2 regions of the Aeromicrobium sp. SORGH_AS_0981 genome follow, and region 1 is predicted to be linked to the other one. Evidence: predicted binding sites of a transcription regulator. Region 1 holds the regulator's gene; the other holds the start of a gene.
What was found. The regulator HrcA, encoded in region 1, represses chaperone genes, less so after heat shock. The targets are predictions, from matches to a motif close to TTGGCACTCGNNNNNNNCGAGTGCCAA.
Positions count from the first base shown of each region.

Region 2: the regulator HrcA is predicted to act here: its motif matches at 2,200-2,226, upstream of groL (chaperonin GroEL).

Region 1 covers NZ_JAVIZD010000001.1:2,174,795-2,181,914, forward strand. Annotated here, with positions in the region: gene QE370_RS10955 (long-chain fatty acid--CoA ligase) at 1-1,205, shown strand, start outside; gene hemW (radical SAM family heme chaperone HemW) at 1,209-2,369, shown strand; gene QE370_RS10965 (CHAP domain-containing protein) at 2,517-3,416, shown strand; gene QE370_RS10970 (DUF3097 domain-containing protein) at 3,498-4,346, opposite strand; gene QE370_RS10975 (hypothetical protein) at 4,339-4,770, opposite strand; gene hrcA (heat-inducible transcriptional repressor HrcA) at 4,924-5,961, shown strand; gene dnaJ (molecular chaperone DnaJ) at 5,978-7,120, shown strand, end outside.
Region 2 covers NZ_JAVIZD010000001.1:1,501,993-1,509,112, forward strand. Annotated here, with positions in the region: gene QE370_RS07675 (hypothetical protein) at 1-421, shown strand, start outside; gene QE370_RS07680 (hypothetical protein) at 424-1,767, shown strand; gene QE370_RS07685 (hypothetical protein) at 1,803-2,054, shown strand; gene groL (chaperonin GroEL) at 2,348-3,979, shown strand; gene QE370_RS07695 (MmcQ/YjbR family DNA-binding protein) at 4,143-4,520, shown strand; gene QE370_RS07700 (hypothetical protein) at 4,564-5,283, shown strand; gene QE370_RS07705 (MetQ/NlpA family ABC transporter substrate-binding protein) at 5,442-6,374, shown strand; gene QE370_RS07710 (methionine ABC transporter ATP-binding protein) at 6,433-7,120, shown strand, end outside.

The sequences.
Region 1 (7,120 bases):
GCCTCAGCCACGACGGGTGGACCTACGAGGGCGCGGCCGTCGCGGCGGGCGGCTTCCTCACGCCCGACGACCTGGAGTTCCGCTGGCTGCCGATGGCGCACTCCTTCGGCAAGGTGCTCCTCACGACGCAGCTGCAGATCGGCTTCGCCGCCGCCATCGACGGCCGCGTGCCGAAGATCGTCGAGAACCTCGCGATCGTGAAGCCGACGTTCATGGGCGCCGCGCCGCGCATCTTCGAGAAGGCGTACGGCCGCATCATCGGCATGACCGAGGAGGAGGGCGGCGCCAAGCTCAAGATCTTCCGCTGGGCCGAGCAGGTCGGGCTGGAGTACTCGCGCGCCGTCCGCGCCGGCAAGCCGGTCTCGCCCGCGCTGAAGGCCAAGCACGCGGTGGCCGACAAGCTCGTCTTCTCCAAGGTGCGGGCCCGCTTCGGCGGCCGGGTGCGGTTCTTCATCTCCGGTGCGGCGGCGCTGTCGTCCGACATCGCCGAGTGGTTCCACGCCGCGGGCGTGCTGATCCTCGAGGGCTACGGCCTCACCGAGACGTCGGCCGGGTCCTTCGTCAACCACCCCGACGCGTTCAAGATCGGGTCGGTCGGTCTCCCGATGCCCGGCACGGACGTCAAGATCGCCGACGACCGCGAGATCCTCATCAAGGGTCCGGGCGTCATGCAGGGCTACCACAACCTCGAGTCCGAGAGCGCCGCGACGGTCACCGACGACGGCTGGCTGCACACCGGCGACGAGGGTCGGGTCGACGAGGACGGCTTCCTCTTCATCACCGGCCGCAAGAAGGAGCTCTTCAAGACGTCCGGCGGCAAGTACGTCGCGCCGCCGCACATCGAGGGCATGTTCAAGGGCATCAGCTCGATGACGTCGCAGATCATCGTGCACGGCAACGAGCGCAACTTCTGCTCCGCGCTCATCACGCTCGACCCCGACGCGGTGGCCGAGTGGGCCGAGAACCACGGCATGCAGGGCAGGTCGTACGCCGAGGTCGTGAAGTCGCCGGAGATCCACGCGATCGTCTCCGAGCAGGTCGAGGAGCTCAACCAGCGCCTCAACCGCTGGGAGACCATCAAGAAGTGGGAGATCCTCGACCACGACCTCTCGGTCGAGTCCGGCGAGCTGACGCCGAGCATGAAGGTCAAGCGCGCGGTCGTGGAGGCCAACCACAAGGACCTGCTGGACTCCTTCTACGCTTGAGCGGTGCAGTCGTACGCCGAGGGGCCGGTCACCGAGGGTGACCGGCCCCTCGGCGTGTACGTGCACGTGCCGTTCTGCTCCGTGCGGTGCGGCTACTGCGACTTCAACACCTACACGGCCGACGAGCTCGGCGAGGGTGCCACCCGGGCCACCTACGCGTCGTCGGCGATCGCCGAGGTGCGTCGCGCCGCCGAGACGCTCGGACGCCGACCGGTCGAGACCGTCTTCTTCGGCGGCGGGACGCCGACGCAGCTGCCCGCCGACGACCTCGTCCGGGTGCTCCGCGCGCTCGACGAGCACCTCGGACTGGCCCGCGACGCCGAGGTGACGACGGAGGCCAACCCCGACAGCGTCACGCCCGCGTCGCTCGCCCGGCTCCGCGAGGGCGGGTTCACACGGATCTCCTTCGGCATGCAGTCGGCGGTCCCGCACGTGCTGGCCACGCTCGACCGCACCCACGACCCCGCGCGGGTGCCGCAGGCGGTCCGCTGGGCGCGGGAGGCCGGCTTCGAGCAGGTGAGCGTCGACCTGATCTACGGCACCCCCGGGGAGTCCGTCGACGACTGGCGCGCCACGCTGGACGCCACGGTCGCGCTCGAGCCCGACCACGTGTCCGCGTACGCCCTCATCGTCGAGGACGGGACCGCCTTCGCGCGCAAGGTCCGCCGCGGCGAGGTGGTGATGCCCGACGACGACGAGACGGCCGACAAGTACCTGCTCGCCGACGCGGTCCTGTCCGACGCCGGGCTCGGGTGGTACGAGCTGTCGAACTGGGCCCGTGACGCCGCTGCCCGCTGCCGGCACAACCTGCTGTACTGGCACGGGGCGGACTGGTGGGGCGTGGGCCCCGGTGCGCACTCGCACCTGGCGGGCCGACGCTGGTGGAACGTCAAGCACCCGGCTGCCTACGCGCAGCGTCTGGAGCGCGGCGAGTCGGTCGAGGCGGGCAGCGAGGTCGTCGACGCAGCCGGTCGCCGACTGGAGCAGGTGATGCTCGAGCTGCGCCTGCGCGAGGGGCTGCCCCTCGCCGCCCTCGACGCCGGCGGACGTGCCGAAGTGCCCGACCTGGTCGACCGCGGCCTCGTGCTCGGCGACGAGCGGCTGGTGCTCACCCTGGAGGGCCGGCTGCTCGCCGACGCCGTCGTCCGACAGCTCACCCCGTAGCGGAGGTTACTCTCACTTTTTGGGACTTTAGTCATTCGCGATGCAGGACCTTCGTCGAGGACTTACGGTTCACGTGGGAGAAACAGCAAACTCGGGGGAGTTGGCGAGGGAGCAATGCGCGTCGCGCATTGGCCAACGGTGATCAGCATGCTCATCGGGTTGGCCATTTTTGGTATACCGACATCGGCGGACGCCGCACGGACGGTGCTCTGCACGAGCTACACGCAGTGCAAGGCGAAGGGCTACACGGACGGCGGCTACGGCTCCGTCCGGTCGACGTCCTTCTGGAACCAGACGCCGGGCCGCAACTGCACGAACTACGTCGCCTACCGGTTGACGAAGAACCGTCTGGTGGCACGCCCGCCGGGCACCGACGCGGCCCGCACCTGGGGCCGGGCGGCCCGCGCGGCCGGCGTGCCGGTGCGGAGCTACGCCCCGCGTCGCGGTGACGTCGCCTGGTGGGACGCCTACAAGGGCTACTCCGGGGAGAAGGGCCACGTCGCGATCGTCGAGCGGGTCCGCGCCGACGGGTCGATCGTGGTCTCGGAGGACAACATGAACGGCACGTTCATGTGGCGCGTCGTGCGGCGGGGCTCGGCCTGGCCGTCGGGCTTCGTCCGCTACCCGACGTCGGACGGGTCCCCGGCGGGGCTGCTCGAGTCGATGAGGTCCGAGGACGGCAAGGTCACCGTCAGTGGCATGGCCAGCGAGCCCGACCGGTGGGGCAAGGACGTCGACTACACCGTGGCGCTCGGCGCACCGCTCGACGCGGCGAACGGCGTGCGACCCGTCGAGACGTTCTCGTTCAGCACGGCCTACTACCGGTTCACCTGGAAGCGGACGGTGCAGACGAGAGGTCCGGTCCGGGCCTACCTGTACGCGCACAACACCGAGCGCACGCGCGGCAAGGACACGCTGCTGGGCGTCGCGACCCTCGACCTCGTCGAGGACGGGAGCGTGCTCGGGCGCGTGCTGCCGCGGACGGAGTGGCTCACGCCGCCCACTCCGGCACCGACGCCAACGGTGCAGTCGGTGCTGCAGGACTGAGGGAGCCGCGACGGCCCGGGACCGCCTGGTCCCGGGCCGTCGCGCTGTCCGGGCGCAGCCGTGGCCGCGGGGAGCAGGCCGCTAGGGAGCGGTGACGAAGTCGATGAGCTCCTCGACGCGACCGAGGAACTCCGGCTCCAGGTCGGTCCAGGAGTCGACCCGCGAGAGGATGTGCTGCCAGGCGCGGGCCACGTCGGCCTGCTCGGCGTGCGGCCAGCCGAAGGCCGCGCACACGCCGCGCTTCCACTCCAGGTGGCGGGGGACGACCGGCCACGCCGCGACGCCGAGCCGCGCGGGCTTCACGGCCTGCCAGACGTCGACGTAGGGGTGGCCGACGACGAGCACGTGCGGACGGCCGGAGAGCCTGGCCGCGATGCGCGACTCCTTCGAGCCGGGCACGAGGTGGTCCACGAGGATCCCGAGCCGGCGGTCCGGGCCCGGGTCGAAGTCGTCGACCACGCCCACGAGGTCGTCGACGCCGTGCAGCATCTCCACGGCGACGCCCTCGACGCGCAGGTCGTCGCCCCAGACCTTCTCGACCAGCTCGGCGTCGTGCTTGCCCTCCACGAGGATCCGGCTCGGCAGCGCCACCCTGGCCCGCTGCCCGGCCACCGCGCGCGATCCCGACGCCGTGCGCGCGGGCTGCTGCGGCGCGGCACCGGACGGGGCGACCAGCACCACCGGCCTGCCCTCGAGCAGGAACCCTGGTCCGAGGGGGAAGACCTTGACCTTGAGGCGCCGGTCCTCGAGGGCGACGGTGCCGAGGTCGCGCTCGACGCGCACGACCTCGCCGCACCAGCCCGTCGTGACCTCCTCGACGACCATGCCGAGCTCGGCGGGCACCTCGGTCGAGCGGCCGCGCGGAGGCGCCTTCCAGTCGCCGGCGAGCACGTCGTCGCCGTAGCGACCCCACCCTCGGGTCTCAGCCATGGAGCACGCCCAGCAACGTCTGGTGGAACGCCTCGAGGTCGTCGCGGCCGATCTCGCCGCTGCTCGTGAGGATCCGCGTGGACGAGCGGGTCAGCCCGACGGCGAGGTCGACGGCCTGCGCCCAGCTGGGCCGCGCGGTGGTCGGGACGACGTCGAGGGGCGGGACGAGGTCGCCGAGGGCCACGGTGTCGCCGTCGGGGACGACGAGCACCAGCTCGCCGCCGACGGGGCCGTGCCCCAGGTGCACGACCTCGACGAAGAGGTCGCCGAGGTCGGCGGCCCAGACGGAGCTCAGCGTGCCGCCGCGGGACTCGTGCAGGAGGAACGTGCCGTCGGAGAGCGTCACCCGGCGCGGCCGGTAGGTCAGGGTGCGCGAGCGACCCGTGACCGAGACGACCTCACCCTCGCTCCCGATTGCTCCCACGGCGCTAGACTGGCACTTGCGCCTGGTGAGTGCCAAAGCGCCACGCCGCGCCGACGGACCCCGTCTGCGCCGTGCGCGCCCGAGGCCGTCCGGCGTCGTCGCACCCGAGCCACGCACCGTCCAGCCGAGACCGTCCCAGAGGAGGAGAGCGCCGTGCCGGAGGACCGTCGTCTCCCGTCCGAGGACCGTCGCCTGGAGGTCCTGCGCGCCATCGTCGAGGACTACGTCGAGACCCAGGAGCCGGTCGGCTCCCGCGCCCTCGTCGAACGTCACCAGCTCGGCGTCTCGCCGGCCACGATCCGCAACGACATGGCCGTGCTCGAGGAGGAGGGGCTCATCGCCCAGCCCCACACGAGCGCCGGTCGCGTGCCCACCGACAAGGGGTACCGGCTGTTCGTCGACCGGCTCTCGCAGGTCAAGGCGCTCACGTCGCCCGAGCGTCGCGCGATCGAGACGTTCCTGGGCGGCGCCGTCGACGTCGACGACGTGGTGCAGCGCAGCGTCAAGGTGCTCGCCCAGCTCACCAACCAGGTCGCGATCGTGCAGTACCCGTCGCTGACCCGCTCCACGGTGCGTCACGTCGAGGTGGTGGCGCTCGAGGGCGCGCGGGTGCTCGTGGTCGTGATCACGAGCAGCGGCCGCGTCGAGCAGCGCATCGTCGAGCTCGAGGCGACACCGGGCGACGGGCTGCTGTCCGACGTCCGCTCGCGGATCATGACGGCGGCGGTGGGCCAGCGCCTGCCCGAGGCGTCGCTGCGCCTCGCCGACGTGATCGGCACGTTCGCGCCCGCCGACCGCCCGCTCGTGACCTCCGTGGTCACCACGCTCACCCACGTGTTCTCCGACGAGCGCAGCGACGAGCGCGTCGCCGTCGGTGGCACCGCGAACCTCGCGCGCTTCGGCCGCGACTTCGACACCTCCATCCGCCCCGTGCTGGAGGCGCTGGAGGAGCAGGTCGTGCTGCTGAAGCTGCTCGGCGAGGCCACCACCGACCCCACCGTGCGCATCGGTCTGGAGACCGGCACCGAGGGACTGCCCGGCACGGCGGTCGTCTCGTCGGCGTACGGCACCTCCGAGCAGGCGCTGGCGATGCTCGGCACGCTCGGCCCCACCCGCATGGACTACCCCGGAACCATGGCCGCCGTCGGCGCGGTCGCCCGTTACGTCGGGCGACAGCTCGCGGACGGCTGAACAGGACGAAGGACGTATGGCACAGGACTACTACGCGCTGCTCGGCGTCTCCCGGTCGGCGACGCCCGAGGAGATGAAGAAGGCGTACCGCAAGCTGGCGCGTCAGCTGCACCCGGACGTGAACGACGCCCCCGACGCCGCCGACCGCTTCAAGGAGGTCACCACCGCGTACGAGGTGCTGTCGGACCCCCAGAAGCGTGCCGTGTACGACCGCGGCGGCAACCCGCTCGGCGGCGGGGGCGGAGCGGGCGGCTTCGGCGGAGGCGCCGGGTTCAGCTTCGACGACATCATGGACGCCTTCTTCGGCGGTGGCGGCAGCAGCAGCCGTGGTCCGCGCTCGCGCGTGCAGCGTGGGCAGGACGCGCTGCTGCGCCTGCAGGTCGACCTCGCCGAGGCCGCGTTCGGCGTCACGCGCGAGATCAAGGTCGACACCGCCGTGGTCTGCGAGCGGTGCTCGGGCAGCGGCGCCGAGGACGACTCCGCGACGGTCACCTGCGGCACGTGCCACGGCCACGGCGAGGTGCAGCAGGTCCAGCGCACCCCGCTCGGCAGCGTCCGCACGGCCCGCCCGTGCCCGACGTGCCACGGGTTCGGCACCGTCATCCAGGACCCCTGCCACGAGTGCCACGGCGACGGCCGGGTGCGCTCGCGCCGCTCGATCACGGTCTCGATCCCGGCCGGTGTCGACCAGGGCACGCGCATCCAGCTCGCCGGCGAGGGCGAGGTCGGCCCGGGCGGGGGCCCGGCAGGCGACCTCTACATCGAGGTCGAGGTGGCTCGCCACCCCGTCTTCACCCGCAAGGGCGACCAGCTGCGCTGCCAGGTGACGCTGCCCATGACGGCCGCCGCCCTCGGCACGCACGTCGACCTGCCGACCCTCGAGGCCGACCTGGCCGACGAGGACGGGCCGGAGGTCGTCGGGCTGGAGGTGCCCGCCGGCATCCAGTCGGGCGAGACGCTCACGCTGCGCGGCCAGGGCGTCCCGCGCCTGCGGGGACCGGGTCGCGGCGACCTCGTCGTCGAGATCGTCGTGCAGACCCCGGACGACCTCGACGACGCGCAGCGCGACCTGCTGAAGCAGCTCGCCGCCCTGCGCGACGAGGAGCGTCCCGAGGCACAGCTCGGCAGCACCCACCGCGGCAGCGTGTTCGGCCGCATC
Region 2 (7,120 bases), 670 kb from region 1:
CACGTGGGCCGGGTGCCTGCTCGGTGCCCTGCTGCTCGCCGGCTGCGGCGCGGGGGAGGACGCCCCCGACGCGTCGGCGTCGTCCACCCCGTCGGCGACCGCGGCGGCGACGTCGTCCGGCACGCCCTCGACGAGCGCGACGCCGGACTCCGAGGGGGTGACGGTCGAGGTGCGGCTCACCGCCGACGGTCCCCAGCCGCGCGGCAGGCGGGTGGAGGTGAAGGTCGGCGAGCCGGTCACGCTGACCGTGACGGCCGAGGTGGCCGACGAGGTGCACGTGCACTCCGACCCGGAGGTGAGCATCGACGTGCAGCCGGGTGACACGGTGTCGCGCACCTTCACCCTCGAACGTCCGGGCCAGGTGGCGGTGGAGTCGCACGAGACCCACGCGACCATCGTCCAGCTCGTCGTCCGGCCCTGACCGTGCTCGACCTGCTGCCGCAGCACGGCGTGGGCGGCTCGACCGACCTGCCCGTGCCGTTCCTGTACGCCGTCGTCGGCGCGAGCTGGGCCCTGACGATCTCCTTCGCCGTGCTCGCGTTCGCCTGGAAGGAGCCGCGGCTGCAGCCGACGGCGGCGAAGCAGCCCGGCGGGGGTGCCGGGCCGTGGGCGGCGGAGCAGCCCGGCGGGGGTGCCGGGCCGTGGGCGGCGGAGCAGCCCGGCGGGGGTGCCGGGCAGGCGGAGCCCGCTCGTCGACCGTGGCTGGCCGTGCTCGGTGCGCTGCTGGCCGCGTGGTTCCTGGGTGCGCTCTTCCTGGGCCCCGACGACGCGTCGAACCCGGGCATCGGGGCGTTCTACGTCCTGGTGTGGGTGGGGTTGGTGCCGCTCGCGCTGCTGGCGGGGCACGTGTGGAAGGACCTGTCGCCGTGGCGGTCGGTCCAGTGGCTGGTGGGTCGGCTCACCGGTCGTCCCGACGGGTTCGCGGTCTACCGCCCGGCGTGGGGCTACTGGCCCGCGGCCGCTGGGCTGTTCGCGTTCGTGTGGCTCGAGCTGGCCTCCCCTGACGCCGGCTCCGTCGACGCGGTGCGCACCTGGGTGGCGGTCTACGTCGTCGTGACGGTGGCGGGTGGCGTCGCGTTCGGGCCGCGCTGGTTCGACCGTGCCGACCCGTTCGACGTCTACAGCGCGGTGGTGGCACGGCTCGCGCCGCTGGTGCGCGGGCGGCGCTTCGAGCCGCACAACCCGCTGCGCTCGCTCCCGCTGCTGCCGGTGGCGCCGGGGATCGTCGCGGCGGTGTCCGTGCTGCTCGGGTCGACGGCCTTCGACAGCTTCTCTGCGTCCGAGGCCTGGCAGTCGGCCGCGCACTCCACGCTCACCACGTCGCTCGTGCTGCTGCTGTTCTGCGTGGTGGTGGCGGTGGCCTTCGTGGCCGCCTCGGTCGCGACGGGCGGCGTGACGTCGGCGCAGCGTCGTGCGCTGCCGGGGCTGATGGCGCACTCGCTGGTGCCGATCGTCGTGGGCTACGTCTTCGCGCACTATCTGACCTACCTGGTCGAGCGCGGTCAGGGCGTGGTGATCGGCCTGCTGCAGCTGCTCGGCACGGGCGACGGGCTCACGGTGTCGTACGTGCTGTCCGAGCACCCCGACCTCCTCGCGGTCTACAAGGTGGGGTTCGTCGTGGCCGGGCACGTGGTGGCGGTGGTCGCGGCGCACGACAAGGCTCTGGAGGTGCTGCCGCGAGCGCACCGGCTCACCGGCCAGCTCGCGATGCTCGTGCTCATGGTCGGCTACACCTTCACCGGCATCTACCTGCTGCTCTCGGTCTGACCCCGCCCTCCGCCCACCGCTCGTAGACTGGCGCGATGGGAACGGGTGTCGCAGCGGTCGGGGAGCTGTCGGCGCACCCCGTGGCCGTCCTGGCCATCCCCGCGTTCATCCCCGTGGTCGGCATCGTCCTGACCATCCTCTGGATCGCCCGCCAGGACCGCCGGGCCGAGGCGGCCGAGGAGTCCGACGTCAGGGAGCCGCCGCCCGTGGAGGAGCCGGCCCCGCACCCCCGCCGCCCCTGGCGTGACCGCCTCCCCCGCCTCGTCATCGGCGACGACGACGCCTAGGTCTGCGCCGCGGTTTACCACGGTCCCGTGGTAAAGCGCGTCCTCCCCAGGGATCTTTGCCTTGGGAGGACGACGTTTCCCACGGTCCCGTGGTAAACCGCCACGTCCCAACTGGCACTCTCCCCACCCGATTGCCAGTCCTGGGTTAGCACTCTTATAGTGAGAGTGCTAGACATCCGACCGGCCCGGTGAGGGTCGGGACGGCGGCGGGAAGGGATCGCCGTGCGTCCTGGCTCGTCCGTCGCGGGCACCGACCGGTCACACCCGAACCACGTCGAACCGGAGAGTTCCACATGGCCAAGTCCATTGCGTTCAACGAGGAGGCCCGCCGCGGCCTCGAGCGCGGCATGAACCAGCTTGCCGACGCCGTCAAGGTGACGCTCGGCCCCAAGGGCCGCAACGTCGTGCTGGAGAAGAAGTGGGGCGCCCCCACGATCACCAACGACGGTGTGTCCATCGCCAAGGAGATCGAGCTCGAGGACCCCTACGAGAAGATCGGCGCCGAGCTCGTCAAGGAGGTCGCCAAGAAGACCGACGACGTCGCCGGCGACGGCACCACGACGGCCACCGTCCTGGCCCAGGCGCTCGTGCGCGAGGGTCTGCGCAACGTGGCCGCCGGCGCCAACCCGATGGGCCTGAAGAAGGGCATCGAGACCGCCGTCGAGGCCATCAGCAGCCAGCTGCTCGGCATGGCCAAGGACGTCGAGACCAAGGAGCAGATCGCCTCCACCGCGTCCATCTCGGCCGCCGACACCACGGTCGGCGAGATCATCGCCGAGGCCATGGACAAGGTCGGCAAGGAGGGCGTCATCACGGTCGAGGAGTCGAACACGTTCGGCCTCGACCTCGAGCTCACCGAGGGCATGCGCTTCGACAAGGGTCACCTGTCGGGCTACTTCGTCACCGACCCCGAGCGCATGGAGACGGTCCTCGAGGACCCCTACATCCTCATCGTCAACAGCAAGATCAGCTCGGTCAAGGACTTCGTCCCCGTGCTCGAGAAGGTCATGCAGTCGGGCAAGCCGCTCGCGATCATCGCCGAGGACGTCGAGGGCGAGGCGCTGGCCACCCTGATCGTCAACAAGATGCGCGGCACCTTCAAGTCCGTCGCCATCAAGGCCCCCGGCTTCGGTGACCGCCGCAAGGCCATGCTGGCCGACATCGCCATCCTCACGGGCGGCGAGGTCATCAGCGAGGAGGTCGGCCTCAAGCTCGAGAACGCCGACATCTCGCTGCTCGGCACCGCGCGCAAGGTCGTCACGACCAAGGACGAGACGACCATCGTCGAGGGCGGCGGCTCGCAGGACCAGATCGCCGGCCGGGTCAACCAGATCCGCGCGGAGATCGAGAACAGCGACTCCGACTACGACCGCGAGAAGCTGCAGGAGCGCCTCGCCAAGCTGGCCGGCGGCGTGGCCGTCATCAAGGTCGGCGCGGCCACCGAGGTCGAGCTCAAGGAGCGCAAGCACCGCATCGAGGACGCCGTGCGCAACGCCAAGGCGGCCGTCGAGGAGGGCATCGTCGCCGGTGGTGGCGTGGCGCTCGTCCAGGCCACCGCGGCCGTGTTCGAGAAGCTGCAGCTCGAGGGTGACGAGGCGACGGGTGCGAACATCGTGCGCACCGCCGCGTCGGCCCCGCTGAAGCAGATCGCCGTCAACGCCGGCCTCGAGGGCGGCGTCGTGGCGGAGAAGGTCGCCGGCCTCGAGCCGGGCCACGGCCTCAACGCCGCCACGGGCGAGTACGTCGACCTCATCGGCGAGGGCATCATCGACCCCGCCAAGGTCACGCGCTCCGCGCTGCAGAACGCCGCCTCGATCGCGGCGCTGTTCCTCACGACGGAGGCCGTCGTCGCCGACAAGCCGGAGCCCGCTCCGGCCGGTGGTGGCGCCCCCGACATGGGCGACATGGGCGGCATGGGCTTCTGAGACGTCCTCCGGACGTCCAGGTCGAGCAGCCGTCGGCGTAGCGAGACCTGAGCCAGCACCACCCCTGACGAGGGCCCCGACCGGTTCGCCGGTCGGGGCCCTCGCGCGTCGTGGGACAGGTCGTCGGTCACGACCGTCGGTGGTCCGTGCCAGGGTGAGGGGCGTGGCTCGTGCACCCGTCCCCGACGTCTGGCTCGAGCGCGTCGGGCGTGTGCTCGACCCGCTGCCCGACGCGCGGCGCGAGCGTGCCTGGACCGGCGTCCGCTGGGTCGTGCGGGGCGCCAACGTCGCGCACCTGTTCGGGGGCGAGGACGGCCTGCTCCGGGTCACGTTCCGTGCCCCGATGGACGAGGTGGCCGCCTTCGAGCACCTCGGCCCGCCGTACTTCCGGGTCGGGCGCAGCGGCGACGTCGTCGGCCTGGTGCTCGACGACGGCGTGCACGACCCCGACCTCGACGAGCTGCACGAGCTGCTGCTCGAGTCGTACTGCGTGCAGGCGCCGCAGGAGCTCGTCGCGCGGGTGGAGCGCCCGGCGCCGTGACCGCCCCGGACCGTGACTGCCCGTGCCCTGGCAGGATGCTCGGGTGGAACCGAACGCGGGTCTGGCCCCCGAGCACCGCGAGCGTCTGCGCGCCGCCGGGGCCGACGTCGACGCCGTCGACGCGCAGACCTGGACCCGGGTGCACGACGGGGTCCCGACGTGGTGGCACGACTGCGACAACGCGCTCTACCTCGCCGACGGTGCCCTGCTGCCCCCGAAGGTCCTCGAGCAGCTGACCCTGTTCCCCGTGCGCGACGTCGTCGTGGCCGTCGGGTCGGCGCTGCGCAGCATCGCGTCGCTCCTCGTCGGCGGCGACGGTGCCACCGTCTTCGTCGACGCCGGCTGCGAGCTGACGGCGGGCGAGCTGTTCTGCGGTGGCGGGTCGAGCATCGTCCTGCACGGTCCCCTCGTCGCCACCTGCTGCGCGGTCGTGGACGCGCGCAACGGCGGCAGCGTGGTGGCCCTGCCCGAGCAGCTGTGGGCGGCCGACGTGTACGTGGCCACCGACGACATGCACCGGCTCGAGGACCGGACGACGGGGGAGCGGCTCAACCCCTTCGGCGCGCGCGTGCGTCTCGGCCGCCACGTGTGGCTCTGCAAGGACGCCGTCGTCACGGGCCACGCCGACGTCGGCGACGGTGCCGTGGTGGGCATGCGTGCGGTGGTCCGGGGGCAGAAGGTGCCCGCCCACAGCGTCGTCGCGGGAACCCCCGCGCGGGTGGTGCGCGACGACGTGGCCTGGAGCTACGACGACCGTCCCTGAGCCGGCTCCTACCAACCGCCGGAGCCGGCCCAGCACCCTTCTCGCATGCTGGTCACCCGTCCGGACGGTGCAGCGCCCCGCCGTAGCGTGCACGGGTCGCCCCACCCCGGCGGCACGTCCCCCACCCCGTGCGGTCATCCCGCAGGAAGGAGCTCGTCGTGTCCGAGCCCACCCCCGTCATCGAGGCCCCGAAGCGTCGCGGCCGTCTTGTCGCGATCATCGTCGCGCTCGCCGTTGTCGTCGCCGCCGTCGTCATCTTCCTCGCCACCCGTGGCGGTGCCGACGAGTCCGCCGGCGACTCCAAGACCTGGCGGATCGGCGTCGTCGGCGCCAGCGACCCCTACTGGGCCGAGTACGAGAAGGCCGCCAAGAAGGCCGGTCTCGACGTCGACATCGTCGACTTCACCGACTACGCCCAGCCGAACCCCGCCGTCGCCGAGGGCGACCTGGACCTCAACCAGTTCCAGCACATCGTCTACCTCGCCGACTACAACGTCTCGAACGACCAGGACCTCGTGCCGGTCGGCGCCACGGCCATCTACCCGCTCGGCCTGTACTCCAAGAAGTACACCGACGTGGCCGACATCCCCGACGACGCGACCGTGGCCGTGCCGAACGACGCCAGCAACCAGGCCCGTGGCCTGCTCGTGCTGCAGTCGGCCGGACTCATCACGCTCAAGGACGGCGGCACGATCTTCTCCGACGTCGCCGACGTCGACACCAGCGCCTCGCGCGTGAAGGTGACGGCCCTGGACGCCAACGTGACCGCCACGTCGCTCGACGACGTCGCCGCCGCCATCGTCAACAACGACTTCGTCGAGAAGGCCGGCCTGAAGTTCTCCGACGCGATCGCGCAGGACGACCCGTCGGACCCGAACGCCCTGCCCTACGTCAACATCTTCGCCGCCCGTGCCGACGAGGCCGACGACCCGTCGGTCAAGAAGCTCGTCGAGGTCTACCAGGACACGAAGGCCGTGACCGACGGAGTGCAGGAGGTCTCCGGCGACACGGCCGTGCTGCTGAAGACCCCCGTCGACGAGCTCGTCGCCGCGCTGAAGAAGACCGAGCAGCAGACCGCCGACCAGAAGTGAGCCACGCACGGGTCCCGCGACGCGACGTCGCGGGGCCCGTCGTCGTGCAGGAGGAATGATGGCTCTCATCGAGATCCGGGACGTCACGAAGACGTACCCGCCGGCCCGCAAGGGTGCCGAGCCCGTGCACGCGGTGCGCGAGGTCGACCTGTCCGTCGAGGCCGGCGAGATCGTCGGCATCGTCGGCTACTCCGGCGCCGGGAAGTCGACGCTCGTGCGCCTCGTCAACGCGCTCGAGCCCGCCACGTCCGGCTCCATCCGCGTCGACGGCACCGAGATCGTCGGGCTGTCCGAGCGGAGGCTGCAGCAGGTGCGCCGCGGCATCGGCATGATCTTCCAGCAGTTCAACCTGTTCACGTCGCGCACCGTGTACGGCAACGTCGAGTACCCGCTCGTCGTCGCCGGGGTGCCGCGCGCGGAGCGGCACGAGCGGATCGTCGAGCTGCTGACGTTCGTCGGGCTCGCCGACAAGGCGCACACCCACGTCGAGCAGCTGTCGGGCGGGCAGAAGCAGCGCGTGGGCATCGCGCGTGCGCTCGCCACCCGGCCCGCGATCCTGCTCGCCGACGAGGCCACCAGCGCGCTCGACCCCGAGACGACGGTCGACGTGCTCAACCTGCTGCGGCGGGTCAACGCCGACCTCGGCGTCACCATCCTCGTCATCACCCACGAGATGGACGTCGTGCGATCCATCGCCGACCGGGTGGTCGTGATGGAGGCCGGTCGCGTGGTCGAGGAGGGCGACG